3 regions of the Enterobacter sp. LM3 genome follow, and region 1 is predicted to be linked to each of the others. Evidence: riboswitches for the same ligand, from Rfam matches in the RefSeq annotation. Region 1 holds a riboswitch; each other region holds the start of a gene.
What was found. Region 1 has a riboswitch for thiamine pyrophosphate ahead of thiB (thiamine ABC transporter substrate binding subunit). Riboswitches for the same ligand answer to the same signal wherever they lie in the genome.
Positions count from the first base shown of each region.

Region 2: it holds a riboswitch for thiamine pyrophosphate, as region 1 does, so the genes downstream of both, thiM (hydroxyethylthiazole kinase) here and thiB (thiamine ABC transporter substrate binding subunit) in region 1, are expected to answer to the same signal.
Region 3: it holds a riboswitch for thiamine pyrophosphate, as region 1 does, so the genes downstream of both, thiC (phosphomethylpyrimidine synthase ThiC) here and thiB (thiamine ABC transporter substrate binding subunit) in region 1, are expected to answer to the same signal.

Region 1 covers NZ_JBJURN010000005.1:147,340-157,606, reverse strand. Annotated here, with positions in the region: gene ACJ9N4_RS08440 (DedA family protein) at 1-145, shown strand, start outside; gene thiQ (thiamine ABC transporter ATP-binding protein ThiQ) at 178-876, opposite strand; gene thiP (thiamine/thiamine pyrophosphate ABC transporter permease ThiP) at 860-2,470, opposite strand; gene thiB (thiamine ABC transporter substrate binding subunit) at 2,446-3,429, opposite strand; TPP riboswitch at 3,461-3,561, opposite strand; gene sgrR (HTH-type transcriptional regulator SgrR) at 3,598-5,253, opposite strand; gene sgrT (glucose uptake inhibitor SgrT) at 5,342-5,494, shown strand; gene ACJ9N4_RS08410 (sugar efflux transporter) at 5,615-6,793, shown strand; gene ACJ9N4_RS08405 (cytochrome b/b6 domain-containing protein) at 6,854-7,435, opposite strand; gene ACJ9N4_RS08400 (cation diffusion facilitator family transporter) at 7,546-8,436, opposite strand; gene leuD (3-isopropylmalate dehydratase small subunit) at 8,609-9,214, opposite strand; gene leuC (3-isopropylmalate dehydratase large subunit) at 9,225-10,267, opposite strand, start outside.
Region 2 covers NZ_JBJURN010000002.1:318,629-327,002, forward strand. Annotated here, with positions in the region: gene yegS (lipid kinase YegS) at 1-215, shown strand, start outside; gene fbaB (class I fructose-bisphosphate aldolase) at 293-1,345, opposite strand; gene ACJ9N4_RS03615 (nucleoside permease) at 1,578-2,855, shown strand; gene ACJ9N4_RS03620 (ADP-ribosylglycohydrolase family protein) at 2,852-3,856, shown strand; gene ACJ9N4_RS03625 (PfkB family carbohydrate kinase) at 3,853-4,806, shown strand; gene ACJ9N4_RS03630 (GntR family transcriptional regulator) at 4,780-5,526, opposite strand; gene thiD (bifunctional hydroxymethylpyrimidine kinase/phosphomethylpyrimidine kinase) at 5,569-6,369, opposite strand; gene thiM (hydroxyethylthiazole kinase) at 6,366-7,136, opposite strand; TPP riboswitch at 7,172-7,269, opposite strand; gene ACJ9N4_RS03645 (PAAR domain-containing protein) at 7,631-8,374, shown strand, end outside.
Region 3 covers NZ_JBJURN010000027.1:16,850-27,116, reverse strand. Annotated here, with positions in the region: gene purH (bifunctional phosphoribosylaminoimidazolecarboxamide formyltransferase/IMP cyclohydrolase) at 81-1,670, shown strand; gene purD (phosphoribosylamine--glycine ligase) at 1,686-2,978, shown strand; gene ACJ9N4_RS19875 (DUF1481 domain-containing protein) at 3,039-3,731, opposite strand; gene hupA (nucleoid-associated protein HU-alpha) at 3,743-4,015, opposite strand; gene ACJ9N4_RS19865 (YjaG family protein) at 4,202-4,792, opposite strand; gene nfi (deoxyribonuclease V) at 4,834-5,505, opposite strand; gene hemE (uroporphyrinogen decarboxylase) at 5,515-6,579, opposite strand; gene nudC (NAD(+) diphosphatase) at 6,620-7,393, opposite strand; gene rsd (sigma D regulator) at 7,489-7,986, shown strand; TPP riboswitch at 8,041-8,149, shown strand; gene thiC (phosphomethylpyrimidine synthase ThiC) at 8,228-10,123, shown strand; gene thiE (thiamine phosphate synthase) at 10,123-10,267, shown strand, end outside.

The DNA.
Region 1 (10,267 bases):
CCTGACGCGCTATCTTCCACGCCCCCGCCTGTTGTGGCTGGCACCGCTGACCCTGGGAATTGCGATAGTGGCGCTGGTGGCGCTGATTCGTCATCCGCTGATGCCGGTTTATGGGGACATTTTATTGAAAGTCGTCAGCCGTTAACGGGGTGCCGGGCGGTGCTTCGTTTGCCCGGCCTACGGTTTGATCCCCAGTAATTCCGAGGCGCTGGTTTTTCCGCTTAACAGTGCTTCTGTCTCTCCATCCCATGCAATTCGCCCGTCAGCAATGACCACCGATCGCGGTGCAATCCGTGCAGCATCTTCGATACTGTGCGAAACCATCAGCATCGTAAGCTGCTGGCGCTGGCAGACGTCCTTCACCAGAGAAAGCATCTCCTGGCGCAGGGCCGGGTCGAGTGCCGAGAACGGTTCGTCCAGCAGCAGTATTGGCTGCTCACGCACCAGACAGCGGGCCAGCGCCACACGCTGACGCTGGCCGCCGGAAAGCTCTCCTGGCAGCCGGTCAATCAAGTCGGTGATCCCCATTTGCGCGGCAATGATCTCCAGCTTCTGTCGCTGTGCGTCGTTCAGCTTCAGCCCCGGATCCATCCCCAGCGCGATGTTTTGCCGTACCGTCAGATGCGTGAACAGGTTATTTTCCTGAAACAGCATCGAGACAGGACGCTTAGCCGGTGGAGTGTGGGAATGGTCACCGTTTTCAATCAGTATTGACCCGCTTGCCGGTTGCAGAAAACCGGCGATCAGATTGAGCAAGGTACTCTTTCCTGCTCCGCTGGGGCCAAGGATTGCAATCATTTCCCCTTGATGCACGGAAAGGGTGAAACGCATTGGCAGGTGCTGATAGAGCCAGGTTACATCAATCAGTTTTAACATCACGCCCCGGGAGTTTTTCGATAGCGGTAAATAACGCAAAACACAGCAGCAGCAGTAATAGCGCCGTGACGGCACCATCCTGGCTACGGTAGGAGCCAATTTGCTGATACAGCCAGTATGGCAGTGTACGGAAATCTTCATTGCCGAAGAGAGCCACGACGCCAAAATCACCAATCGATAGCACACAGGCGAACGCCAGCGCCTGTGCCAGCGGGCGCTTTAGTGCGCGCAGCTCGACGACCTTTAGCCGTTGCCAGCCCTGCATACCAAGCGACTGGCACAGTAAGCTGTAGCGGCTGTTGACGTCACGCATCGGGGTTTCCAGCACCTTGAGAGCGTAAGGGATTGCCATCAGGGCATTGGTAAAGATGACGATGCCGTCAGCGCTTTCCGGCAAACCAATGGTGCTGTTGAACAGTAAAAAGAAGCCGGTAGCCAAAACAATGCCCGGCATGGCCAGAATCAGCATCCCCGTGAGTTCCAGCGCTTGCCCGGCTTTTTGCGCATGGCGGGCATAGAGTTCACGGCTACTCCACAGCAACATCATGGTCAGAATGACGCACAGCATGCCTGCGGCCAGTGCGATCCGCAGCGAAGTCCAGGTGGCTTGCCAGAGCATGGGCTGTTGCAAAACGGACACCAGATTGATGTTCAGACCATCGACGATGACGGCCATCAGCGGCGGCAGCAGAAGCATCAGCGCCAGCGTGATGAGGATAAAATCGGTAATGCGGCTGTACAGGCTGTCCTGCGGATCGCGCCAGCCTGCTATCTGGTTACTACCGGGTGGAATGGCTTTACTCAGCCGCTGGCTGAGGAGCACCAGGACAAGGCAGCATGCCATCTGTACTATCGCCAGCAGCGCCGCACGTCCGGGGTCGTAGTCGAAATTTAACGCCTGATAAATCGCCAGCTCAATGGTCGTTGCCTGCGGCCCGCCACCGAGTGAAAGTACGGTGGCAAAACTGGCAAAGCAGAGCATAAAGATCAGCGCCGCAACGGGGGGGATTTGCCTGCGCAGCCACGGCCATTCGACAAAACGGAAGAACGACCAGCCGTGCATGCCGAGCTGTGCAGCCAGCTGGCGCTGCTCGCCGGGAATATTCTCCAGCGCCTGCAAAAAGAGCCTTGTCGCCATCGGCATATTGAAAAAGATATGCGCCAGCAGAATACCCTTCAGTCCGTAAGGGGAGAATGTCCACTCCAGACCAAGCAGGTTACAGAGTGAGGCCAGCCAGCCCTGGCGTCCATAGACGCTCAGAATACCGAATACGGCCACCAGAACGGGCAGGATCAGCGTCATAGCGCACAGGCGCAGAAGTGCCTGTCTGCCAGGAAAACGCCTGCGATAAAGTGCCCGGGACAGGAAGATCGCCGGGAAAACCGACAGCAGCGCAGAGAGAAATGCCTGCCAGAAGGAGAAACGGATAACATGCCAGAGATAGCTGTCATGCCAGAGTGTGAGCACGTCGCTTTCTGGTGCGTTTAACCACAACGCAAGAAATGCCCCCAGACTGACCGCTACCATCAATACGGCAGCGAGCAGTCCGGGAAGTAACCAGCCGGGAATTAATGGCTGACTGCGCGTTGCCATTCACTTACCCATGCAGCACGCTGTGCGGCGACCTGTTGCGGCGTAAACTCCAGTGAGGTTTGCGGTTTAGACAGCGTATCAAAGCCCGCTGGCAGGGCCACATTGGTCACCGGGTACATCCAGTTGCCCGTCGGGATCGTATTCTGGAACGCCGGAGAAACCATAAATTTCAGGAACTTCTCGGCCAGTTCTGGCTGTTTACTGGCGGCGGTACGTGCTGCAACTTCCACCTGAAGGTAGTGACCTTCCGCAAAATCAGCAGCGGCGTAGTTGTCCTTCTTCTCGGCAATAATGTGGTAGGCCGGAGAGGTCGTGTAGCTGAGCACCAGGTCACTTTCTCCCTTCAGGAACAGGCCATACGCTTCGCTCCAGCCTTTGGTGACGGTGACGGTTTTCGCCGCCAGTTTCTGCCATGCTTCCGGCGCTTTGTCACCGTAGACTTTCTGCATCCACAGCAGCAGGCCCAGGCCTGGCGTACTGGTGCGCGGATCTTCATAAATCACGCGCCATTTCTGGTCGCTTTCAACCAGCTCTTTCAGGCTTTTCGGTGGGTTCTTCAGCTTGTTTTTGTCATAGACAAAAGCAAAGTAGCCGTAATCGAACGGGACAAAGGTATCGTTTTTCCAGCCACCAGGGACGTTGACGGCATCGGTGGCGACACCGCTTTTGGCAAACAGTCTGGTTTGCGACGCCGCATCCAGCAGGTTGTTATCCAGACCGAGCACCACGTCGGCTTTGCTGTTTTTCCCTTCCATGCGCAGACGGTTAAGCAGTGAAACGCCATCCTCCAGCGCTACGAACTTCAGCTCGCAGTTGCAGTCGGCTTCAAAGGCTTTTTTCACCGCCGGGCCAGGGCCCCAGTCGGCAGAGAAGGAGTCATAGGTGTAGACCGTCAGGACGGGCTTCGCAACAGCAGGCAGCGCAAACAGCACCAGAAGGGGAAGAATTTTTTTTAACACTTTGCACCTCAAAGTTGAGTGGCAAAGGATTTTGAGCGACAGCCTCAAATCCCTTCGCCGGCGTTATCCGGATCAGGTTCGACGGGTATTATCTCAGCGCACATCAGTGATGCAGCACCCCGTTGAGAACGGCGGTATTGTAATGATTTGGCGAATATTACGAAAGTGTTATGGTTCCGGTGGGGCAAACCAGGCGGATTTGAAATCAAACCAGCCCAGGGTGTTCATCCGTAAGCCACGCATACTGCGCTGACCCTGAATCATCAGCCAGTGGTGGATGAGCGGCACAATCGCCTGTTGCGCCAGCAACTGCTGGCACCATGAGGCCAGGTTCATTTCTCCCGCGCGCCACTGTGCGGCGTCCTGCTGCCAGTCCCGGTCAATGCAGTGTTGGATCAGCGGAACTTCATACAGGTGCGAAAAGAGTGAGAAATCGAGTGGCAGGGTAAAGTTGGCGCTGTTCAGCCAGATATCGCTGACTATCTCCCCGCGATGCCATTCATCATAATCTATTTCCTGGATGTCCAGTTGAACGCCTTCGGCAGCCAGCAGCTTGCTCATGATGCGGGCGATAAAGCGGTGTTCCACGTGGTCGCGATAATAGGTCAGGGTGATCGACTCCAGTCCGGCGGGCTTTTCGCCGTGAACCGGTCGGGCGTGATGCCAGCGCGGGAGCAGACCGTAGGCCGGGAACCAGTAAGTCTGGTATTGCTCCTCCGCCTGATAGATAAGATTGGCCGGGGAAAGCACGTGGCTCACCCATCTGCGCACGTCGCGGCTGGCACCTCGGTGGCTGCGGGCGTCAAACAGCAGGTAATAGCAGCCCTCTTCCAGACGGCTTTCAACCGCTTTTTCTCCTTCGGTTGACCCTTCCAGCGTTAATCCGCAGCTCAGCTCCTCGCTGATTTCAGGCAGAACCCAGACGTTGACTTCGTCGATCAGCGCGCGATAACCAAAGTAGTCGTCAAAGGCGCGAATTTTCAGCTGGTTGTTGGTATTGCGCGTTACCGCGTAAGGTCCTGTTCCCACGGGCTGGCTGGCAAAATGGGGCAGGGAATCCCATTCACGCGGCAGGATCATCGACGGGATATAGCCCATTAGCCACGGAAGCCACTGGTCAGGCTCGGACAGTTCGATATCAACAGTCCATGCCGTAGGGGAGTGGATCCGCGATATGTGGCCATAAAGAGGAAGAGTGCATGCCCGCTGAAGCGAATTGATGACGTCGCTGATCTCCAGCTCACGGCCGTGGTGGAAATGAATACCAGGACGTAAAAAGAAGCGCCAGTGCAGGGGAGAAAGTTGCTGCCAGTGGTGCGCGACATCGGCTTCCAGTTCCCCGTTTTCCTCATTTATGCGCGTCAGGCCGCTGAATATTTGCCGGGCCATATGGGTTTCTGAACGGCGCAACGCCGTACCGGGTAACAGGTTTTTCATCGGACGATAGTAGAGCACCCGCAGGATGTGGCGACCCTGACGAAAACTTCTCCCGAGATGGGAAACCAGCATCTGGCGTACTGCCGCTTTGTCGCCCACCAGCTGTACCAGTTGGTCGATTCTGTCCTGTTCAAGCAGGTCTTCCGCGCGTTGTTGCTGCAACGCCAGCCCGGTGTAGAGAAAGGTCAGACGCGAGCGCTTGCCGCGTCCGGCCTCGGCCTCCCAGTTTAACCAGCCCTGTTGCTGCATGGTGTTGAGCAGCGTTCGCATATGGCGACGAGAGCAGTTCAGCAGGTCGGCCAGCTCGTTCAGCGTAGTCTCCTTCGACTGCCCCTCGCAGCACTGCCAGAGGCGGATGAATTGTTGTTGCAGACGACCAGAAGGCATAAAAGGGGAACTCCTGACAAAAAATCAGCAATTTATTAATCCCTATATTAGGCCAATAATTCTTCCCGATGAAGTGAGGAGGTAAATTATGAAGAGGTCTACCGCACGTCAGTTTTATCAGCAGTACTTTTCAGCGACAAAAGGAGTGTCCTGGCTGGCCCGTCAGTGTGCAGATCAACGGCTGAGAACGCTGGAAGAATTGATGCAGTGGGACGTTACGAAAACGACCTTTTCTCGCTAACTCACCTCGATCATGTGTGACTGAGTATTGGTGCTAATCACCCGCCAGCAAAATGTTTTTGCTGGCTTTTTTCGTTTACTATTTCACCCAATTTCGATTCGCTTTGACAAGGATTTGCGCATGCTCTGGTTGATGACGATGGGGCGACGCCTGAATGGCGTGTATGCCGCTTTTATGCTGGTGGCCTTTATGATGGGTGTGGCGGGGGCGCTTCAGGCACCGACGCTGAGCCTGTTTCTGAGCCGCGAGGTGGGGGCGCAACCGTTCTGGATTGGCCTGTTTTATACCGTCAACGCCATTGCCGGGATCCTGGTCAGCCTGTGGCTGGCGAAACGCTCGGACAGCCAGGGCGATCGCCGCAAACTGATCCTGTTTTGCTGCGCAATGGCCGTCGGGAATGCGCTGCTGTTTGCGTTCAATCGTCATTACCTTACGCTCATCACCTGTGGTGTTCTGCTGGCATCTCTGGCTAATACCGCCATGCCACAGCTGTTCGCGCTGGCTCGTGAATATGCGGATAACTCCGCGCGTGAAGTGGTGATGTTCAGCTCGGTCATGCGTGCGCAGCTCTCTCTGGCGTGGGTGATTGGCCCGCCGCTGGCGTTTATGCTGGCGCTGAATTATGGCTTTACCACCATGTTTTCCATCGCCGCCGGGATTTTTGTCATCAGCCTGGTGTTAGTGGCATTTGCCCTGCCTTCGGTGGCTCGCATTGAGCCGGTGGCGGACAGACCCGCTACGCAGGCGAGCGGCTGGCAGGATAAAAATGTCCGTATGCTGTTTATTGCCTCCACGCTGATGTGGACCTGCAACACGATGTACATCATTGATATGCCATTGTGGATCAGCAGCGATCTGGGGTTACCGGATAAGCTTGCCGGGATCTTGATGGGTACCGCCGCGGGTCTGGAAATTCCGGCGATGATTCTGGCCGGGTATTACGTTAAGCGTTCAGGAAAACGTAAGATGATGGTCATTGCTGTCGCGGCAGGAGTGTTGTTCTATCTGGGGCTTATCTTCTTTCACTCGCGCGAAGCACTACTGATATTACAGCTGTTTAATGCGGTATTTATCGGGATTGTCGCCGGGATTGGTATGCTCTGGTTCCAGGATCTGATGCCGGGACGCGCAGGCTCTGCGACAACATTGTTTACGAACAGTATTTCAACCGGGGTGATTCTGGCGGGGGTGATTCAGGGTGCGCTGTCGCAAAGCTATGGGCATGCGGCGGTGTACTGGATGATTGCGGCAATCTCGGTCGTGACGCTCCTGCTGACCTGCCGTGTGAAAGACGTGTAGCCTGTTGCGAAGGTCTGAGCCAGAAACCGTTCTGGCTCAGAGAATATGCCTGTTACTGCATTATTCTGAGTACTGATATTTCCGCTGTGCGCGTAATGTCAGGTACATATGGGCTATCCCCATAAAGCCGTGTGCCCAGAAATAGGTTTCGATAAAGACCGTCAGGAATTTATGCAGATCCAGTACCGACTCGGTAAGAGAGGAGACGGGCCCGATCGTTGCGTTCAGTACGAACCAGGCTGCGCCACAGACGGCAACACCCAGCAGAGCCAGCACGCCTAAACCCTGCACCGTTGCGGCCATACCGCCAGCGTGGGCATCCGGGAGCTGGCGTTGTGTCAGGGTGCGAATGTCGTCAACGATCCCGCGGAAATCCAGCGTCATCCAGGCGTAGTAATATTTAAATCCACGTTGCGTTAACATCCACGCCATCATAGCAATACCGCAGAAAATTAACCCAAAGCCTGAGATGACATGTATCCAGGTGACGATACTCGTGAAACCAGATTCACTGAGTGCTTCACTTACGGTGTAGTTAGAATTGATAATCTGAGCCAGTACCAGCACTGCAACAATGATGTGCAGTACGCGAAGAAAAGGCGTTTCTTTATGTGGAAGCGTACTGCGTATTGTTGGGGTCATCGCTATTTACCTCAATGATGAGAGAGCTAATGTGATGCAGTGTGACGTCTATTAATTAACGAAACCTTAACGCCAGAAAATGTCGGTCACACTGTTTGCATCAATACGCGTTAATGCGCAGGATCGATATGCGTCATCACATTAAGCACGTTAAATTTGCTCATGACTCTGTTTCTGGCATTGACGGCAATATCATGTCCTTCTTTTACGCTTAATTTTCCATTTACTTCCAGATGAACATCGACCAGGGCTAAATCACCCATCTTGCGGGTTTTTAAATCGTGAATGTTAATAACACCTTCTGTAGATAACAGGCACGTTCTGATTTCGTGTTCCATGTCTGGCTCAAGCGAGCGATCCATCAAATCATGGAGGGCATCGGCAGAGAATTTATACCCCATGTGGGCGATAAAAATACCGACAATCAGTGCGGCAACCAGATCCATAGAGTGGAAACCCAGTAAATTACCGGCAATACCGATGGCAACAACAACAGACGAGGCCGCGTCGGAACGCGCGTGCCAGGCATTGGCAATAAGCAGCGATGACTGAATGCGTTTCCCCGTTGCGTACATGTATCTGAACAGCCCCTCTTTAATCAACAGAGCCAGTATGGCGACCCACAGAGCCGCCCCTTTGACGACCTGATGTGTCTCGGGGTGTAGCAGCTTATTGCCCGCAGACCAGAGCATTCCGGCACCGACCAGAAATAAGATAACCCCGATAATCAGCTTTGCACCGTTTTCAAAACGGAGGTGACCATAGTGATGATCGGTATCAGAGGCTTTCTGGCTTTTTTTATTGGCAATCAGAACGACAAAGTCAGAGGATAAATCGGAAAGAGAATGAATACCATCAGCAATTAACCCCTGCGAACCGGAAAATAAACCGGCAACGATTTGAAAACTCGTCAGGAATATATTGACGATCACGCTGATTAATGTGCATTTATGTATTTCATGAGAACGGAGTTGAGACTCATTGCTATTTTGTTTTTTCATACTGTTTCACGTAGTAACCTGATATGTAGGTTATTATGCAAAATGTTTATTAAATTCACCTTAAATATAATGTGATTGGCGTGATTATTTCTGCCAGGTTCTTGCATGCGAGAAAAAAACGGGGAAGGGCGGCGGAAGATCTGACCCGCAGGATACACTGCGGGCCAGATGTTTAATTCATAAACGCAGGTTGTTTATGTTCGTATGCGGCAATGGCATCTTCGTGTTGCAGCGTCAGACCAATGCTGTCCAGACCGTTTAACATGCAGTGACGACGGAATGCATCAATACTGAAGCTGTAGGTCTTCTCACCCGCCTTGACCACTTCTGCTTCCAGATCCACTTCAAACGCAATACCGGGATTAGCCTTAACCAGAGCGAACAGCTCGTCTACCTGCTCGTCGCTCAGCGTCACCGGCAGCAGCTGGTTGTTGAAGCTGTTGCCGTAGAAGATATCGGCAAAGCTCGGGGCAATAACCACTTTAAAGCCGTAGTCGGTCAGTGCCCAGGGCGCATGTTCACGGGAAGAGCCACAGCCAAAGTTTTCCCGCGCCAGCAGAATCGATGCACCTTTGTATTCCGGGAAGTTCAGGACGAATTCCGGGTTAGGGACTTCGCCTTTGTCATCCAGGAAACGCCAGTCGTTAAACAGGTGCGCGCCAAAACCGGTGCGGGTGACTTTCTGCAAAAACTGCTTAGGAATGATCGCATCGGTATCGACGTTGGCTGCATCCAGTGGGACAACCAGACCCGTATGTTGGGTAAATTTCTCTGCCATGATTGTCTCCTTATTTCAGGCTGCGAATATCGGCGAAGTGGCCGGTGACTGCCGCCGCAGCGGCCATTGCCGGGCTGACCAGATGGGTACGCCCACCGCGGCCCTGACGGCCTTCAAAGTTACGGTTGCTGGTGGAGGCACAACGCTCGCCCGGGTTCAGGCGGTCATTGTTCATCGCCAGACACATGGAGCAGCCAGGCAAGCGCCACTCGAAGCCCGCTTCGATAAAGATCTTGTCCAGGCCTTCTGCTTCCGCCTGCGCTTTCACAGGGCCGGAGCCAGGCACGACCAGCGCCTGCACGCCCGGAGCGACTTTGCGGCCTTTGGCAATCTCTGCCGCAGCGCGTAAATCTTCAATGCGTGAGTTGGTGCAAGAGCCGATAAACACTTTATCAATGGTCACATCGGTCACTGGCACGCCCGGTTTCAGTCCCATATAGGCCAGTGCTTTTTCTGCGCTGGCGCGTTCGACCGGATCGGTGAAAGAGGCCGGGTCAGGGATGGTGTCATTCACGGAAATGACCTGGCCTGGGTTCGTTCCCCAGGTAACCTGTGGGGCAATCTCTTCCGCCTGCAGGGTAACAACGGTATCAAAGGTTGCACCGTCGTCGGTTTTCAGGGTTTTCCAGTATTCAACGGCATCGACGTAATTCTGGTCTTTTGGTGCGTGCAAACGCCCTTTCACATAGTTAAAGGTCGTTTCGTCTGGCGCGACCAGGCCTGCTTTGGCCCCCATTTCAATGGCCATGTTGCACAGGGTCATACGACCTTCCATGCTCAGCGCCTGGATAGCTTCACCGCAGAATTCCACCACGTGGCCAGTACCACCTGCGCTACCTGTTTTACCGATGATGGCCAGCACAATGTCTTTGGCGGTGATGCCCGGGGCGGCTTTGCCCTTCACTTCAATCTTCATGGTTTTGGCACGACCCTGTTTCAGGGTTTGCGTTGCCAGAACATGTTCAACTTCAGATGTACCAATACCGAACGCCAGTGCGCCAAATGCACCGTGTGTCGCGGTATGGGAGTCACCACAGACGATGGTCATACCCG
Region 2 (8,374 bases), on a different contig from region 1:
ACGGGCTGCTGCCAGCACTGTTTACCACCCTCACCCAACCGGAGAAAAGCCCGAACATCATTGATGGGCAATCCGCCTGGTTTGAGGTGAATGCGCCGCACGGAATGACTTTTAACCTTGATGGCGAACCGTTGAGCGGGAAACGGTTCCGAATTGCGGTTGTACCAGGAGCGTTGCAGTGTCGATTGCCACCAGATTGTATGCTGCTGCGCTGAATGAATTGCCGGGTAGCGGTTAGCCTGACCCGGCCTGTATTTTGCGCCTTCTCCCGTGTCGGAGAAGCGTCAGTTTTTTAAGCAATCGTCACTTTGCTGTCCAGATACACGTCCTGAACCGCATTGATCAGCTTCACGCCGTCAGCCATCGATTTTTTAAACGCCTTACGGCCAAGGATCAGCCCCATACCACCCGCGCGTTTGTTGATAACCGCCGTACGTACCGCGTCTGAGAGATCGGTTTCCCCCCCCGCCGCACCGCCGGAGTTAATAAGCCCCGCGCGTCCCATATAGCAGTTCGCCAGTTGGTAACGCACCAGATCGATGGGGTTATCGGTGGTCAGTTTGCTGTAAACACGATCATCGGTGTAACCGAAGTTCACCGCCTTATAGCCGCCGTTATTCTCGGCCATTTTCTGCTTCACAATGTCTGCGCCAATGGTTGCCGCCAGGTGGTTCGCCTGGCCGGTCAGGTCGGCAGATACATGGTAATCCACGCCATCTTTTTTGAACGCATTATTACGCAAATACGCCCAAAGCACGGTAACCATCCCGAGTTCATGCGCGCGCTCAAACGCGGCGGAGATCTCTTCAATCTGGCGGCGCGACTGCTCAGAACCGAAATAGATGGTCGCCCCGACGGCCACCGCGCCCATATTGAACGCCTGTTCTACGCTGGCATACAGGGTCTGGTCGTATTCGGTTGGGTAGCTCAGGGTTTCATTGTGGTTCAGCTTAACGAGGAACGGAATACGGTGAGCGTAACGGCGCGATACCGAAGCCAGCACGCCATAGGTCGACGCCACGCAGTTACAGCCTGCTTCAATTGCCAGCTCAACGATGTTCTTCGGATCGAAATACAGCGGGTTGGCCGCAAACGATGCGCCAGCAGAATGCTCAACGCCCTGGTCAACCGGCAAAATAGAGAGATACCCGGTGCCTCCCAGCCGCCCGGTATTGTAGAGCGTCTGCATATTTCGCAGTACCGCAGGCGGACGATTGTTATCCACCATCACACGGTCAACGTAGTCGTGGCCAGGCAGGTAGAGTTTGTCGGCTGGAATGGTCATACAACGATGCTGTAAAAGGCTGTCGGCATCTTTGCCAAGCAACTGTGCAATATCAGTCATAGCTATGCTCCCGTAGCGTGTTATCCAAACCCACATTTTCGCGGGCAGACTAAGCCTGGTACCGACTTAACCGATTTTCCACCTTCTGCCATTTTTTTCAGCACAATCTGCTGGCTCGATTCTGGCACAACAAAACTGTTACATTGATCAAACAATCACCACAAAGGTATTTAAAAGGTATCATTGAATGGTATGTTAAAGGAGTACCCTCTCTGACATGCAGGATTAAACAATGAAAACGAAAGTCCAACTGTCATTCATGATGTTTGTTGAATGGTTTATCTGGGGCGCATGGTTTGTACCGCTGTGGCTGTGGTTAAGCAAAAGCGGTTTTAGCGCCGGGGAAATTGGCTGGTCTTACGCCTGTACCGCGATTGCAGCGATCCTCTCGCCAATCCTGGTCGGTTCGCTGACCGACCGCTTCTTCGCCGCCCAGAAAGTGCTGGCAGTGCTGATGTTTGCCGGGGCTATTCTGATGTACTTTGCCGCACAGCAAACTCAGTTCAGCACCTTCTTCCCGCTGCTACTGCTGTATTCCCTGACCTATATGCCTACCATCGCGCTGACTAACAGCATTGCCTTTGCCAACGTGGATGACGTCGAGGCCGATTTCCCGCGTATTCGCGTGATGGGCACGATTGGCTGGATAGCCTCCGGTCTGGCGTGCGGTTTCCTGCCGCAGATGATGGGCTATAGCGACATTTCGGATACCAATATCCCACTGCTGATGACGGCGGCCAGCTCTGCGCTGCTCGGCGTGTTTGCCCTGTTCCTGCCGGATACACCGCCGAAAAGTACCGGTAAACTCGATTTCAAAGTGATGCTGGGGCTGGATGCGCTGATCCTGTTGCGCGACAAAAACTTCCTGGTGTTCTTCTTCTGCTCGTTCCTGTTCGCCATGCCGCTGGCTTTCTACTACATCTTTGCCAACGGGTATCTCACCGAAGTGGGCATGAAAAACGCAACCGGCTGGATGACACTCGGCCAGTTCTCCGAAATCTTCTTTATGCTGGCGCTGCCGTTCTTCACCAAACGCTTTGGTATTAAGAAGGTCTTACTGCTGGGGCTTATCACCGCCGCCATCCGCTATGGTTTCTTTGTTTACGGTGGTGCGGAACAATACTTCACTTACGCCCTGCTGTTCCTCGGCATTCTGCTGCACGGCGTGAGCTACGACTTCTACTACGTCACCGCGTATATCTACGTGGACAAAAAAGCACCGGTGCATATGCGTACCGCTGCGCAGGGCTTGATCACGCTGTGCTGTCAGGGCTTTGGTAGCCTGCTGGGTTACCGCCTGGGCGGCGTGATGATGGAAAAAATGTTCGCATACAAAGAGCCGGTGAATGGGCTGACCTTCAACTGGGCCGGAATGTGGGCATTCGGAGGGATCATGATTGCTGTGATCGCCGTGCTGTTTATGCTGTTTTTCCGCGAATCGGATAAAGAGATCACCGCAATTGAGGTGGTTGATGGCGATACCGCGCTGACACAAGGGGAAGTTAAATGAAACAAGAACGTGTTCTCGGTGCTCTTTACGGGCAGGCGTTAGGGGACGCAATGGGCATGCCGTCGGAGCTGTGGCCAAGAAAGCGCGTCAAAGCGCATTTCGGCTGGATTGACCGCTTCTTACCCGGCCCGGCAGAGAATAACGCGGCCTGCTATTTCAACCGCGCGGAGTTCACCGATGATACGTCGATGGCGCTGTGTCTGGCGGATGCGATTATCGAATGCGACGGGCAGATTAACGCGGATGTCATCGGCAAACATATTTTGCGCTGGGCCGAGTCGTTCGATGCCTTTAACAAAAACGTGTTAGGCCCGACCTCCAAAATTGCCCTCAACGCCATTCGCGATGGCAAACCGGTCAGCGAGCTGGAGAACAACGGCGTCACCAACGGGGCGGCGATGCGCGCCTCCCCGCTCGGCTGTCTGCTCCCGGCCACTCGCCTGGAGCACTTTGTTGAGCAGGTGGCGCAGGCTTCCAGCCCGACGCATAAATCGGATCTCGCCATTGCCGGTGCGGTGGTGATTGCCTGGGCGGTTTCACGCGCCATTGACGGCGAAAGCTGGCAGAACATCGTTACTGCCCTGCCCGGTATTGCCCGCTATGCACAGGAAGTGAAGACCACCACCTTCAGCGCATCACTTGCGGCACGTATTGAGCTGGCACTCAAAACCGTGCGTGAAGCCAACGGTACTGAATCCGCCAGCGAGCAGGTTTATCAGCTTGTGGGGGCAGGAACCAGCACCATTGAGTCCGTTCCGGCGGCGATCGCAATGGTTGAACTGGCAGGCACTGACCCGAACCGCTGCGCAATTTTATGCGCCAATCTGGGCGGCGATACGGACACCATCGGCGCAATGGCAACCGCAATCTGTGGCGCGCTGCACGGCGTACAGGCGATTAATCCGGCACTAAAGGATGAACTCGACGCCGTTAACCAGCCCGACTTTGGTCATTACTGCGAAAAATTGCTGCACTACCGGGAGCAAAGGGAGGGCGTATGAATTCTTTTGCCCAACGCCTTGAAACATTACGCGCCACGCGGCCAGTGACGGTGCTGGGGGCAGCGGTGATTGACGTTATCGCCGATGCTTACGCCCTGCCCTGGCGCGGATGTGATATCGAGCTAAAACAGCAGGGCGTCAATATTGGCGGCTGCGCGCTCAATATTGCCATAGCCCTAAAACGGCTTGGCGTCACCGCGCAAAATGCGCTGCCCGTCGGCCACGGCGTGTGGGCAGATATTATTCGCAACGCAATGGCAAAGCAGGATCTGCACAGCGCCGTGGAAGCCGAAACAGGCGATAACGGCTGGTGTCTGGCGCTGGTGGAGCCAGACGGTGAGCGCACGTTTATGTCGTTTAGCGGCGTGGAGAACCAGTGGCAGCAATCCTGGCTTGATGCGCTTAACGTGCCGCAAAAAAGCCTGGTTTATTTGTCCGGCTATCAACTGGCATCGCCGTGCGGGGAGTTACTGACGGGCTGGCTGGAAGGGTTGCAGGAGGTGACCGCGTTTATCGATTTCGGCCCACGCATCGCAGATATTCCCGACGCGCTGATGGCGCGGATTATGGCCTGTAAACCCATTGTGTCGCTTAATCGCCAGGAGGCGCAAATTGCTGCCGGGCGGCTTGGTGTGGAGGTTGATGCGTTAGGTGCAACATGGCAACAACGTTTCGGTTCTGCGCTGATTGTACGTCACGACAAAGACGGCGCAGCCTGGTATGACGCTGACGATTCGGGTTATGTTCCGGCGTTTCCTGCTTCGGTGGTCGACACCATTGGCGCGGGTGACAGCCACGCTGGCGGTACGCTGGCCGGGCTGGCAGCAGGATGGTCACTGGCGGATGCAGTGCTGCTGGGCAATGCGGTTGCCGCCTGGGTGGTCAGCCACCGTGGCGGTGATTGCGCCCCTGCGCGCGGGGAATTACTCCTCGCACACAAAGACGTATAGATCGCTGCGACAGTAGCTAATGCTGTACTCAATAGGCCGGTGCTGCTGGTCAAGCGCAACCTGCTTGATCACCAGCACCGGTATCTTTTCATCCATCTTAATATGGGCCTGAAATTCGCTGTCCGGCATGCGGGCACTGACGCGTGAACGGGTACGCTGCGGGAAGATGTTCTGACTGCGGAAGTAATCGTACAGCGAGATGCCGATGGCGTCCGGATCGGGAATTAGCCCGGCCGGAACCCAGGACTCTTCAATCGAGACGGCATCATCATCAACATAGCGAATGCGCTTGAGCAAAAAGACGTCGCTTTCCGCCGCCACTGACAGCTGGTTTGCCACCTCTTCCGGGCATTTCACCACCCGTTTATTAACCCACAACGTGTTGGGCTTTTTGCCGCGCAGTACCACCTGCTGAGAAAACCCGCGTGCTTCCTTGAGCGAATATTCAAAGATGTTATTAATTTGCGTACCGTAACCCCGGGAGCGCGTCACCACGCCCTCTTCTTCCAGCGCCTGCATTGCTTTGCGCACGGTAATGCGTGACACACCCGTTAACTGACTCAGATCGCGCTCGCCGGGCAGAATATTCCCGTGTTCAAGCACCCCGCTACGTACCGCGTTTTTTACCGTTTCGGCAAACTTCAGGTACAGCGGTGTGTTGTCCGGAGCGGCGATCCGTTCATTCAGTTGAGCAATTAACCGGGTATGCGCTTGTTCCATCTCTGTTTTCTCAGGCGTGGTGTTTCCTGCCAGTATACTGGCTTACCACCATGCATGAAAATGATGAACCGGCCCAATACCGTGACCCACTTCCAGAGTATCGGCTTTTGCCAGCGCGTCCGAGAGCCAGATTTTGGCTTCCTGTACCGTATCAGCCCAGTTGTTATGGCGTGGACGCAACGCCGCCAGCGCGGCGGAGAGCGTACAGCCTGTACCGTGGGTGTTTTTAGTCTGCACGCGGGGTGCGGTAAAACGCAGTTCTCCGTCACGGGTGAAGAGCCAGTCCGGGCTTTCGGCGTCATCCAGATGGCCACCTTTCACCAGCACCGCACCGCAGCCCATTGCCAGCAATGCCCGCCCCTGCTCTTTCATTTCGCGTTCGGTTTGCGCATGCGGCGCGTCTAACAACGCGGCAGCTTCAGGCAGGTTTGGCGTGATCAGCGCCACTTGCGGCAACAGCTTTTTACGCAGCGTGTCGATAGCGGAAACAGAAAGCAGCGGGTCGCCACTTTTTGCCAGCATTACCGTATCAAGCACCACGTTTTGCACCTGATAGCGTTTCAGACGTTCTGCCACCACTTCGACAATATCTGTCTCCGCCAGCATCCCGATTTTAGTGGTATCAATGCGCACATCGCTGAGTACCGAATCGAGCTGTGCGGCGACAAAATCCGGCTCGATACGGTAGACCGACTGCACACCACGCGTATTTTGTGCCACCAGCGCGGTGATCACCGAACAGCCGTAGGCACCCAGTGCGGAGAACGTTTTCAGATCGGCCTGAATGCCTGCACCGCCGCTTGGGTCAGTGCCGGCAATGGTAAGGGCGTTAATCCGTTTCATGCCTGTTCCTCCAGGGTGTAGAGCGCATCCAGGAACGCACTGGCAAAGCTGCCCGGGCCACGAGACTGAGCAACGGCAGCCGTTCCGGCGCGCTTCATCCATCCGCAGGTAGCGGCCACGTTATCGAGCCTGTCACCCGGTAGCGAACAACTGGCCGCCACCACCGCCGAAAGCGCGCACCCGGTACCGACCACGCGAGTCATCAGCGGATCGCCCCCGGTCACCGTCCGGGTTCGCTGCCCGTCGGTGATGTAATCAACCTCGCCTGTGACCACGATAATGGCATTGGTCTGGCGTGCCAGCGCCTGTGCCGCAGGCAATGCACTGGATGCAGTATCGGTAGTATCCACGCCGCGCCCCCCCGCACTCATCCCGGCAAGCGCAAGAATTTCCGACGCGTTACCACGAATGGCCGCAGGTTTAAGGGAGAGGATTTGATGGCAAAAACGGGTGCGGAACGTCAACGCCCCGACAGCCACCGGATCGAGCGTCCAGGGTTTGCCTGCTGCCACGGCACTCTCAATCGCCCGGCGCATCGCCTGAGCGCGCGGGGCAGTCAGCGTGCCGACATTAATCAGCAGCGCATCGGCAAGAGCAGCAAACTGTTCAGCCTCTTCGGCTTCAATCACCATCGCCGGGGATGCGCCAAGCGCCAACAAAACGTTAGCCGTAAACGTCTGCACGACGTCGTTGGTCATACAATGTGTGAGCGGGGAACGGGTTCGGAACTGATGTAAAATGTGTAAATCGAGCAGGTCAGGCTGCATGGGTTCGCTCCTGCCTTGCGTGAAGAAGCGATGACCGGGAAGGCATCTGACTTCCCTACGCTGGCATTATCCAGATCAGGTAATACGGGTATTTCTCAGCCTTCAACGAAGAAGGGCACCCCGAGTCATTTAAATAAAAATCAAATAGTTGCGATTAACGTCCCGTTAATCTCTGTTCTGGATCATGCCAGCGGGAAGCCAAAGACTCAACCCTAAAAAATGCTCTGTGTCCCATATAAAAGCTTTAAACAACGCGAAGAAGCGCCCCAAGACCAGAACCCACCTGGATCAGATCATCAGCAGAGCCAGAACAACACGCCCAAACAGCCAAAAAGAAACGCATTGGTGTAGATGCTGGTTTCTGCGTTGTTCCCCAGCAATCCACCACGGAATCTTTCGAAAACATTCTGTTTGCAGGAAACCAGCCGGAAGGAACGCGCGAACTTTACCGCTCTCTGAACGGCGCAGGAAAGGAATATAACGCTGGTTCTATCATGTTGGTGGTTGATCCTGATAAACAGGACGACGAACAGATTGCCCACATGAAAGCCGCGAAAGCGCGAGTCGATGCAGCATTGGCCCCATTGACGCATGAGGAAGCTAACTTGCTGCACAAACACTACGCAACCATAGCTAATTTCACCAGCTACGCTGATACAGAAATTGGCCTTGCTGCTGACCCTGTTGGAAAATACTTTGAGAGTATCGAAAAAATACTCAAAGAGATTCAAGAAACGTATAAGAATACCTACATAACGAGAGGCTCGTTGATAGGAGAACAATTTTATGTCCGACGTAACCAGTTGTTTAAAGAGCTTGAATCCATACTCAAAGTCAGCTTCCTGAATAAGGCTATGAAATTCGGAGAGTATACCAAAATAAAAAAAGCACTCGGCCTGCCCAGTAGTTCTATTACCCACAAATGGAATGAAACGGGGATCAGTGACATTGAAAGTTATGCTACCCACATCGAACGGGCAGCTAAATACGTAAAAGCAATGCGTTACACTGGTTATTTAGGCATTGGTTTTAGCGGACTCCATTCTCTTAACGAAATCCATGAGGCATGTTCTGTTGGTCGCGAAGCTGAATGTACCAAGAAAAAATATACTGAGATTGGTAGTTTTGCTTTGGGTACAGGTGGCGGTGTTCTCGCTGGTGTTGGCTGGCTTGTTTGTACCGTTATTGCAGGTGTTGGTTTAGGGTACGCTGGTAGCACAGTGGGGAGTGCTGTTGGG
Region 3 (10,267 bases), on a different contig from region 1:
CTGTCAGGTGTGTTAGATGAGTTTTCCGATGGAAAATTCATCTAACGCTCTCTGTAATCGTGAAATCCAGGGGATTTACCATGCAACAACGTCGTCCAGTCCGCCGTGCTCTGCTCAGTGTTTCTGATAAAGCCGGTATCGTCGAATTCGCTCAGGCACTTTCTGCACGTGGTGTGGAGCTGCTTTCTACAGGTGGTACCGCTCGCCTGTTAGCAGATAAAGGTCTGCCGGTAACCGAAGTGTCCGATTACACCGGTTTCCCGGAAATGATGGATGGACGCGTCAAGACTCTGCACCCGAAAGTGCATGGCGGTATTCTTGGCCGTCGCGGTCAGGACGACGGTATTATGGAAAAACACAATATCGCGCCAATCGACATGGTCGTCGTTAACCTGTACCCGTTCGCTCAGACCGTTGCCCGCAAAGGCTGCTCTCTGGAAGATGCCGTTGAGAATATTGATATCGGCGGCCCAACGATGGTTCGCTCCGCAGCCAAGAACCATAAAGATGTGGCTATTGTGGTGAAGAGCAGCGACTACAACACCATTATTAACGAGATGGATGCTAACGAAGGGTCCCTGACTCTGGATACCCGTTTCGACCTCGCCATTAAAGCATTTGAGCACACCGCCGCTTACGACAGCATGATCGCTAACTACTTCGGTAGCCTGGTCCCGGCTTACCATGGCGAAAGCAACGAACCCTCTGGCCGCTTCCCACGTACCCTGAACCTGAACTTCATTAAGAAGCAGGATATGCGTTACGGCGAGAACAGCCATCAGCAGGCTGCCTTCTATATAGAAGAAGAGGTAAAAGAAGCCTCTGTTGCCACTGCTCAGCAAGTTCAGGGCAAGGCGCTCTCCTATAACAACATTGCTGATACCGACGCCGCACTCGAGTGCGTGAAAGAGTTCAGCGAGCCAGCCTGCGTTATCGTGAAGCACGCGAACCCTTGCGGCGTAGCGGTAAGCACCTCCATTCTGGATGCCTACGATCGCGCGTACAAAACCGACCCAACCTCTGCGTTCGGCGGCATTATCGCCTTCAACCGCGAGCTGGATGCCGAAACCGCGCAGGCCATTATTTCTCGCCAGTTTGTTGAAGTGATCATCGCGCCATCCGCATCAGAAGAAGCCCTGAAAATCACAGCCGCTAAACAGAACGTGCGCGTGCTGGTTTGTGGTCAGTGGGCGGAGCGTGTTTCAGGTCTGGATTTCAAACGCGTAAACGGCGGTCTGCTGGTTCAGGATCGCGATCTGGGTATGGTGTCTGGAGCCGACCTGCGCGTGGTGACCAAACGTCAGCCGACCGAACAAGAGCTGCGTGATGCGCTGTTCTGCTGGAAAGTGGCGAAGTTCGTCAAATCCAACGCCATTGTCTACGCGAAAGAGAATATGACCATCGGGATAGGCGCAGGCCAGATGAGCCGCGTCTACTCTGCAAAAATCGCGGGTATTAAAGCCGGTGACGAAGGCCTGGAAGTGAAAGGTTCCGCAATGGCCTCTGACGCCTTCTTCCCGTTCCGTGATGGTATCGACGCAGCTGCGGCTGTAGGCATCACCTGTGTGATCCAGCCTGGCGGTTCTATCCGCGATGACGAAGTGATTGCCGCCGCCGACGAACACGGCATTGCGATGATCTTCACCGACATGCGCCACTTCCGCCATTAATCCACGGAGCAGAAAATGAAAGTATTAGTGATTGGTAACGGCGGGCGCGAGCACGCCCTGGCGTGGAAGGCGGCACAGTCACCGCTGGTGAAAACTGTATTTGTGGCACCAGGTAACGCCGGCACTGCGCTGGAACCCGCTCTGCAGAACGTTGCCATCAGCGTGACCGATATCCCGGCGCTGCTGAGCTTTGCCCAGAACGAAAAAGTCGATCTGACCATCGTCGGCCCGGAAGCTCCGCTGGTAATTGGGGTTGTGGATGCGTTCCGCGCTGCAGGCCTGAAAATCTTCGGCCCGACGGAAGGTGCCGCGCAGCTGGAAGGCTCTAAAGCCTTTACCAAGGATTTCCTCGCGCGCCACAACATCCCGACAGCGGAATATCAGAACTTCACCGAAGTGGAGCCTGCCCTCGCTTACTTACGTGAAAAAGGTGCCCCGATTGTCATCAAGGCCGACGGCCTGGCTGCCGGTAAAGGCGTTATCGTCGCGATGACCCTCGAAGAAGCGGAAGCTGCGGTTCAGGATATGCTGGCAGGCAACGCCTTTGGTGATGCAGGCCACCGCATCGTGATTGAAGAGTTCCTCGACGGCGAAGAGGCGAGCTTTATCGTGATGGTCGATGGCGAACACGTTCTGCCGATGGCCACCAGCCAGGATCATAAGCGCGTTGGCAATGCAGACACCGGCCCGAATACCGGTGGTATGGGCGCATACTCTCCTGCTCCGGTGGTCACTGATGAAGTGCATCAGCGCACGATGGATCGCATCATCTGGCCTACTGTAAAAGGCATGGCGGCGGAAGGTAATACCTACACCGGTTTCCTTTATGCAGGTCTGATGATCGACAAGCAGGGCAACCCGAAGGTGATCGAATTCAACTGCCGCTTTGGCGATCCGGAAACACAACCCATTATGCTGCGCATGAAATCCGATCTGGTGGATCTCTGCCTGGCAGCCTGCGAAGGCAAGCTGGACGAGAGAACCTCCGAGTGGGACGAACGTGCTTCTCTGGGCGTGGTGATTGCTGCGGGTGGTTATCCGGGTAACTACAACACCGGCGATGAGATCCACGGTTTACCACTGGAAGAAGCTGAAGGTGCGAAGGTGTTCCATGCGGGCACTACGCTGTCTGACGACGATCGCGTACTGACTAACGGTGGCCGCGTACTGTGTGCTACCGCGCTGGGTCATACCGTTGCAGAAGCACAGAAGCGTGCCTATGCGCTGATGGCAGATATTCACTGGAACGGCAGCTTTAGCCGCCAGGACATTGGCTATCGCGCGATTGCGCGTGAGCAAGGCGAGTAAGGGAGCGGTCAGCTTCCCCCCCACGCTACCCCTCTCCCCGTGCGGGAGAGGGGTATTACGTCAAAAACTTTTTTCTTTCGGCTGCCAGGTGCAGAAGTCTTCATTCGCCACCAGCAACAGCTGCGAACCTTCCGGCGCTTCAAGCCACGCCAAACTCACTTCCATTGATGAATGACTCTGACGACGCTGGATGTGCGCGGTTGCCCAGGATTCGAACTCAGGCTTCATCGTCTGCCCTTCGCAGGTGGTTACTGTACCATCGGCATGCCAGCGCCCCTGCTGCAACACAACGCGTCCCTGACGCAGCGCATCGCTGGTCTGACGGATTTGTTCAGCACGGTAACGGTAGAGGGCGATTTGATCGCTGGAGAGTTGCTGTTTTTGACCGCTGACTTCACGCTGCATAAAACTCAGTTCACCGTGGTCATCAAAACGCACTTTTACGTGCTCAGGGGTCTTGCCGTAGACATTCAGCTCAATCAGTGACAGGTCATCCCCCTGCCAGCGGTACTCTGCGGTCGACGTATTGCCGTTATGCCACGGACTGAAAGCGGAAAGCAGATGAACTTCACCGCCGGAATCTTTGCGCCAGATCCTGACCGCCCCGTGGTTGTCAACGTAACCGCTGGCGGTAAACGGTGGGAGGGAGGAGTCGTGGCTACAGGCTGACAGCAACAGCATGCCTGCCAGCGCGAGCGTTCCACGCCAGAAAGACAAAAGGGGCGTTCCCGCCCCTTCGTTAAAACTGTTCACTGCCACGCGTCTTACTTAACAGCGTCTTTCAGTGCTTTACCAGAAACAAACGCCGGAACGTTAGCAGCGGCGATTTTGATTTCTTTACCGGTCTGCGGGTTGCGGCCAGTACGCTCAGCGCGGTGGTTCACTTTGAAGGTACCGAAACCAACCAGTTGTACAGCATCGCCTTCTTTCAGAGACTCAGTAATAGCAGCCAGGGTAGATTCCAGAGCAGCTTTAGCCTGCACTTTAGACAGATCAGCCTTGTCCGCAATTACATCAATCAGTTGAGTCTTGTTCATAAGTTATCCTTTCAATGTGTTTATCGCTTGCTAAGCATCGAGTGCGACGAAAATGCCAAAAAAGCACTCTCCTGCATACACGCACCGATAGCCACTTTTTTTCGCCCCCCAAATGTAGACCAGACGGGGGGCGAAAGGGAAGAGTCGAGGAGCGACAAAACAGGCGTTAAATCACGTTTTGTTGTCTCATTGGTTAAAAATTATACCAATATTACTTTCGCCGGCCTCACGTAAGTCCGCGCGCAGCCCTTTTATCAGCTCAATATCGCGTTCTTCACACTCTGCCAGCAGGCGGAAAATTTCCCACTGGATGTCCCATTCCTGTTCTACCGCCGGGTTAGCGCGCAGCTCTTCCTCCGTCATCTCGCGGCCTTCCTGAGTCATTTCCAGCATCGCTACGCTAGTAATAGATGCCTTACTGACTTCAATGGCATGTTCCAGGGTTTCACCACTCAGACGGGAGTGGATCAGCTCGCTTAACGCCACGCAGGCATCTATTGCCGGATAAACACCATACAGGTCGAAATCATCAGCCGCAGGGATAGCTTCTTCCAGCTTTTCAAGCTGAGAGTCGAAGTTCACCTTCGCATCTTTCACCGTTAGCGTTTCCCAGATCAGATCCAGAATACGACGATAGATATGGCCATCACCAAAGCCCGTCTGCTTGCAGAACGTGGCATAGTTGGGATACATGCGCTCGCACAGGCAAGCCATAAAGGTGACGTGTTGCCAGCTTTCCAGCTTCTCAAGGCGCAGATGAATCGGGTTTTGTAACATGATGATGTCTCGAATCGAAAATTAGCGGCAGTTTACCTGAATCATGACTGAATTTCCTGCCAACGAACAAATGCCGGACGCGAGGAGGCAACAGCATCAGCCCAGCGCGTCGGCTCCGGTAACCGGTAGCCTTTTGTACAGCGCTGTACCCATGCCAGAGCGCTATCCATACTCACCCGGTGACCGGTGGAAATAAATAGCGGATTACAGCGTGCTTTGCTGCGCCAGACCCACGCCAGCTGTTCGCCTTTATCCGTGAGCGCTGCCAGAGCACCTGGTTCGGCGGAAAGCGGCTCAAACGCGCCACACAGGCGTTTCTTCGCCACGCCAATCGTGGGCACACCCGCCAGCAGACCGAAATGGCTGGCAACACCTAAACGGCGCGGGTGGGAGATACCGTGCCCATCGACAAACAGCAGGTCGGGCTTTTGCGAGAGTTGTTCCCACGCGGCAAGCAGCGCAGGATATTCGCGAAAGGAGAGAAAGCCAGGAATGTAGGGCATGGTGGTGGCGATACGCGCCACCTGGTACTCCACCAGCTCAAGCGAGGGATACTTCAGCAGCACCATCGCCGCTCGCGTCACTTCTCCACCCTGCTCAAACCCCACATCGGCACCGCCAATATACTGCGGGGGATCCTTATCCAGACGATCCTCGCGGCAAACTGATGAAGCCAGTTCTACCTGTTGAGCGCGTAATGACGCGAGATCCATAACCACTCCTTACTGGTGGTATTGCGCAGAAAGCCGGTGTACCGCCTCCACAAACGCGCCAGCATGCTCTGGCGGCACATCCTGATGAATGCCGTGACCAAGGTTGAACACGTGACCTTCACCCTGACCAAAGCCCGCCAGAATAGTGGCCACCTCTTCTTCAATACGGGCGGGCGGTGCATAAAGCATGGACGGATCCATATTGCCCTGCAGCGCCACTTTGTCACCTACACGACGACGCGCATCGGCGATATCGGTGCTCCAGTCGAGTCCCAGTGCATCGCAGCCGGTTGCGGCCATTGCTTCCAGCCACTGGCCGCCACCTTTGGTGAACAGTGTGACAGGTACGCGTCGGCCTTCGTTTTCACGCAACAGGCCATCGACAATTTTATGCATGTAGTAGAGCGAGAACTGCTGATAATCACGCCCGGTCAGCACGCCGCCCCAGGTGTCAAAAATCATCACCGATTGCGCACCCGCTTTAATCTGCGCGTTGAGATAAAGGGTGACGCTTTTCGCCAGCTTATCGAGCAGCGCATGCAGAGCCGAAGGCTCGGCATACATCATCTTTTTAATCACGGTAAAGGCTTTACTGCTACCGCCTTCAACCATATAGGTTGCCAGCGTCCACGGGCTGCCGGAGAAGCCAATCAGCGGCACTTCACCCTTCAGCTCGCGACGAATAGTGCGTACCGCGTTCATCACATAGCCCAGTTCCTGCTCGGGATCCGGAACGGGTAGCTTATCAACATCGGCTTTGCTCTTAATCGGGGAGGTGAAACGTGGGCCTTCACCCGTTTCGAAGTACAGGCCCAGACCCATTGCATCCGGAATGGTCAGAATGTCCGAAAAGAGAATGGCAGCATCCAGCGGGAAGCGGCGCAGCGGCTGAAGCGTCACCTCACAGGCCAGCTCGGCATTTTTGCACAGCGACATAAAATCGCCGGCCTGCGCACGCGTGGCTTTGTACTCTGGCAGATAGCGTCCCGCCTGGCGCATCATCCACACCGGGGTGACATCAACGGGCTGGCGCAGCAGCGCACGCAGATAACGATCGTTCTTCAGTTCGGTCATTTTTGCAGTTCCTTAAGCGTCATGGCCTCAGTGTATCATGTCACTCATCATCAGCCCGACACATTGCTACGGTATCTTCTATTAGCCGACGTGCCACGGTACCCGGTGGCGGTAGCAGCGGTAAATCATCGTAACGATACCAGTTCGCTTCCAGCAGTTCTTTTTGGTCGATAACAATCTCACCGCTGTCGTATTCCGCCATAAACGCCGTCATCAGCGACTGCGGGAACGGCCACGGTTGTGACGTCACGTAACGCAGATTTTTGACCTTAATACCACTCTCCTCCATCACTTCACGCGCCACTGCCTGTTCCAGCGTTTCACCCACTTCGACGAACCCGGCCAGTACGGTATGCACGCCGTTGCGATGTCGGGTATGTTGCGCCAGCAGGATGGTGTCATCACGACGAATTGCGACGATAATGCACGGTGCAATCTGCGGGTAGTAGCGTTCACGGCACTGACTGCAGAGCATCGCCCACTCGGTTTTGCTCGGATGCATGGTATGGCCGCAGTAGCCACAGTATTTGTGTGAGCGATAAAACTCCGCCAGTTGCACACCCCGCCCCGCCAGTTGGAATAACCCGACCTCAAGATCGAGCACCTGACGAACGGATCCCATCTCCTGACGACGAGACCGCTGGATCAACCACACAGAATCGCCCTGCCACTCGCCGATCATTAGTGCGGAGTAGCCCACAAGATCGAACTTTTCCGCCGCGCCGTAGGGTATTTCCCCGGCAGGCAGCCATAATTTTTGTTCGTGGCAGACTAACCACCAACCGAGATCTGATTTTTCAATAATACGATCCATATCTATTGCACTACCTTTGCTTCACTGACATGTTGTTAGCATTGTGGTTACATTTTGGGTAAGCAGATTCAATTTTAAACCTTGTGGGGTCGAACATGTTAAACCAGCTAGAAAGTCTGACTGAGCGCGTTAGAGGAAATAACAAACTGGTGGATCGCTGGCTACATGTGCGCAAGCATCTACTCGTGGTTTATTACAATCTGGTCGGTATTAAGCCTGGCAAAGAATCCTGGATGCGGCTGAATGAAAAAGCGCTGGACGATTTTTGTCAGAGCCTGGTCGACTACCTGTCCGACGGCCATTTCAATATTTATGAACGTATTATCCGTGAAATGGAAGGTACCAGCCCATTTTTAGCGGCAAGCAAACTCTATCCGCTGCTGGAAGCCAATACCCAGCAGATTATGGATTACTATGATTCCACGCTCGGGAATGCTATCAATCACGATAACTATCTTGAGTTCCAGAAGGTGCTGTCCGATCTCGGAGAGGCGCTGGAAGAGCGCTTCACGCTGGAAGACAAACTTATCGCCCTTGTGCTTGATAACGATCTGAAGGCCAGCAACGAAGAGAACATCGCGCGACCTGCTTGAGTTCTTCGTCGTTAACGAGTAATTTACATTCATTCACCCCTCTTCGGAGGGGGATTTTTCTTGTCGGAGTGCCCAGAGCGAAAGCCGGGCTGAGACCGTTAATTCGGGATCCGCGGAACCTGATCAGGCTAATACCTGCGAAGGGAACAAGAGTCAAACTGCTGTTGTATCGCCTCAGGGCGATCTCCTCTTGCTTCATCCGTCGTCTGACAAGCCATGTCCTTCACTTTTGGAATGAGCTATGTCTACAACTAAACTGACCCGCCGCGAGCAGCGCGCACAAGCACAACACTTTATCGACACCCTGGAAGGCAGTGCTTTCCCGAACTCGAACCGTATTTACATCACCGGCTCGCAGGCGGATATCCGTGTCCCAATGCGCGAAATTCAGCTCAGTCCTACCCTCATCGGTGGGAGCAAAGAAAACCCGCAGTTTGAGGACAACGAAGCCGTACCGGTGTACGACACCTCCGGTCCGTACGGCGACCCTGATGTTGCTATTAACGTTCAGCAGGGTCTGGCGAAGCTACGCCAGCCGTGGATTGACGCCCGTCACGACAGTGAAGAACTGACCATCCGTAGCTCTCACTACACCCAAGAACGCCTGGCTGACGATGGTCTGGACGAGCTACGTTTTACCGGCCTGCTGACGCCAAAACGCGCCAAAGCGGGCAAATGCGTGACCCAGCTGCACTACGCGCGCCAGGGTATCGTCACCCCGGAGATGGAGTTCATCGCCATTCGTGAAAACATGGGTCGCGAGCGCATCCGCAGCGAAGTGCTGCGCCACCAGCATCCTGGCGAAGGCTTTGGTGCTCGCCTGCCAGAAAACATTACGCCAGAATTTGTGCGTGACGAAGTGGCCGCTGGCCGTGCGATTATTCCCGCCAACATTAACCACCCGGAATCGGAACCGATGATCATCGGTCGTAACTTCCTGGTGAAGGTCAACGCCAACATCGGTAACTCTGCGGTCACCTCCTCCATTGAAGAAGAGGTGGAAAAACTGGTCTGGTCAACACGCTGGGGCGCGGACACCGTTATGGATCTCTCCACCGGGCGTTATATCCACGAAACGCGTGAGTGGATCCTGCGTAACAGCCCGGTACCCATTGGTACGGTTCCAGTCTATCAGGCGCTGGAGAAGGTCAATGGCATCGCGGAAAACCTCACCTGGGAAGCCTTCCGCGATACCCTGCTGGAACAGGCGGAACAGGGTGTGGACTACTTCACCATTCACGCAGGCGTACTGCTGCGCTACGTGCCAATGACCGCCAAACGCCTGACGGGTATTGTTTCTCGCGGCGGCTCAATCATGGCGAAGTGGTGCCTGTCGCACCATCAGGAAAATTTCCTCCACGAACACTTCCGCGAAATCTGCGAAATCTGTGCCGCCTATGACGTTTCACTCTCTCTGGGCGATGGTCTGCGTCCGGGCTCCATTCGTGATGCGAACGATGAAGCACAGTTTGCCGAGCTGCACACGCTGGGCGAGCTGACCAAAATCGCCTGGGAGTATGACGTACAGGTGATGATTGAAGGCCCGGGGCATGTGCCGATGCAGATGATCCGCCGCAACATGACCGAAGAGCTGGAGCACTGCCACGAAGCACCGTTCTACACCCTCGGGCCACTGACGACCGATATCGCGCCGGGCTACGACCACTTTACCTCCGGGATTGGTGCCGCAATGATCGGCTGGTTCGGCTGCGCCATGCTCTGCTACGTGACGCCAAAAGAGCACCTGGGTCTGCCCAACAAAGAGGACGTGAAACAGGGGCTGATCACCTACAAAATCGCTGCCCACGCAGCTGACCTGGCTAAAGGTCACCCGGGTGCGCAAATCCGCGACAATGCCATGTCGAAGGCGCGTTTTGAATTCCGCTGGGAAGACCAGTTCAACCTGGCGCTCGACCCGTTCACTGCCCGCGCCTATCACGACGAAACCCTGCCGCAGGAGTCCGGTAAAGTGGCGCACTTCTGCTCCATGTGCGGGCCAAAATTCTGCTCGATGAAGATCAGCCAGGAAGTCCGTGATTATGCTGCTACGCAGGCGATTGAAGTCGGCATGGCGGACATGTCAGAAAACTTCCGCGCCAAAGGCGGTGAAATCTACCTCAAAAAAGAGGAAGCATAATGTACCAGCCCGATTTCCCGCCCGTCCCCTTCCGCTTAGGACTTTACCCGGTGGTGGATAGCGTGGAGTGGATCGCACGCCTGCTGGAGGCAGGTGTTCGCACGATTCAGCTGCGTATCAAAGATAAGCGCGATGAAGAGGTGG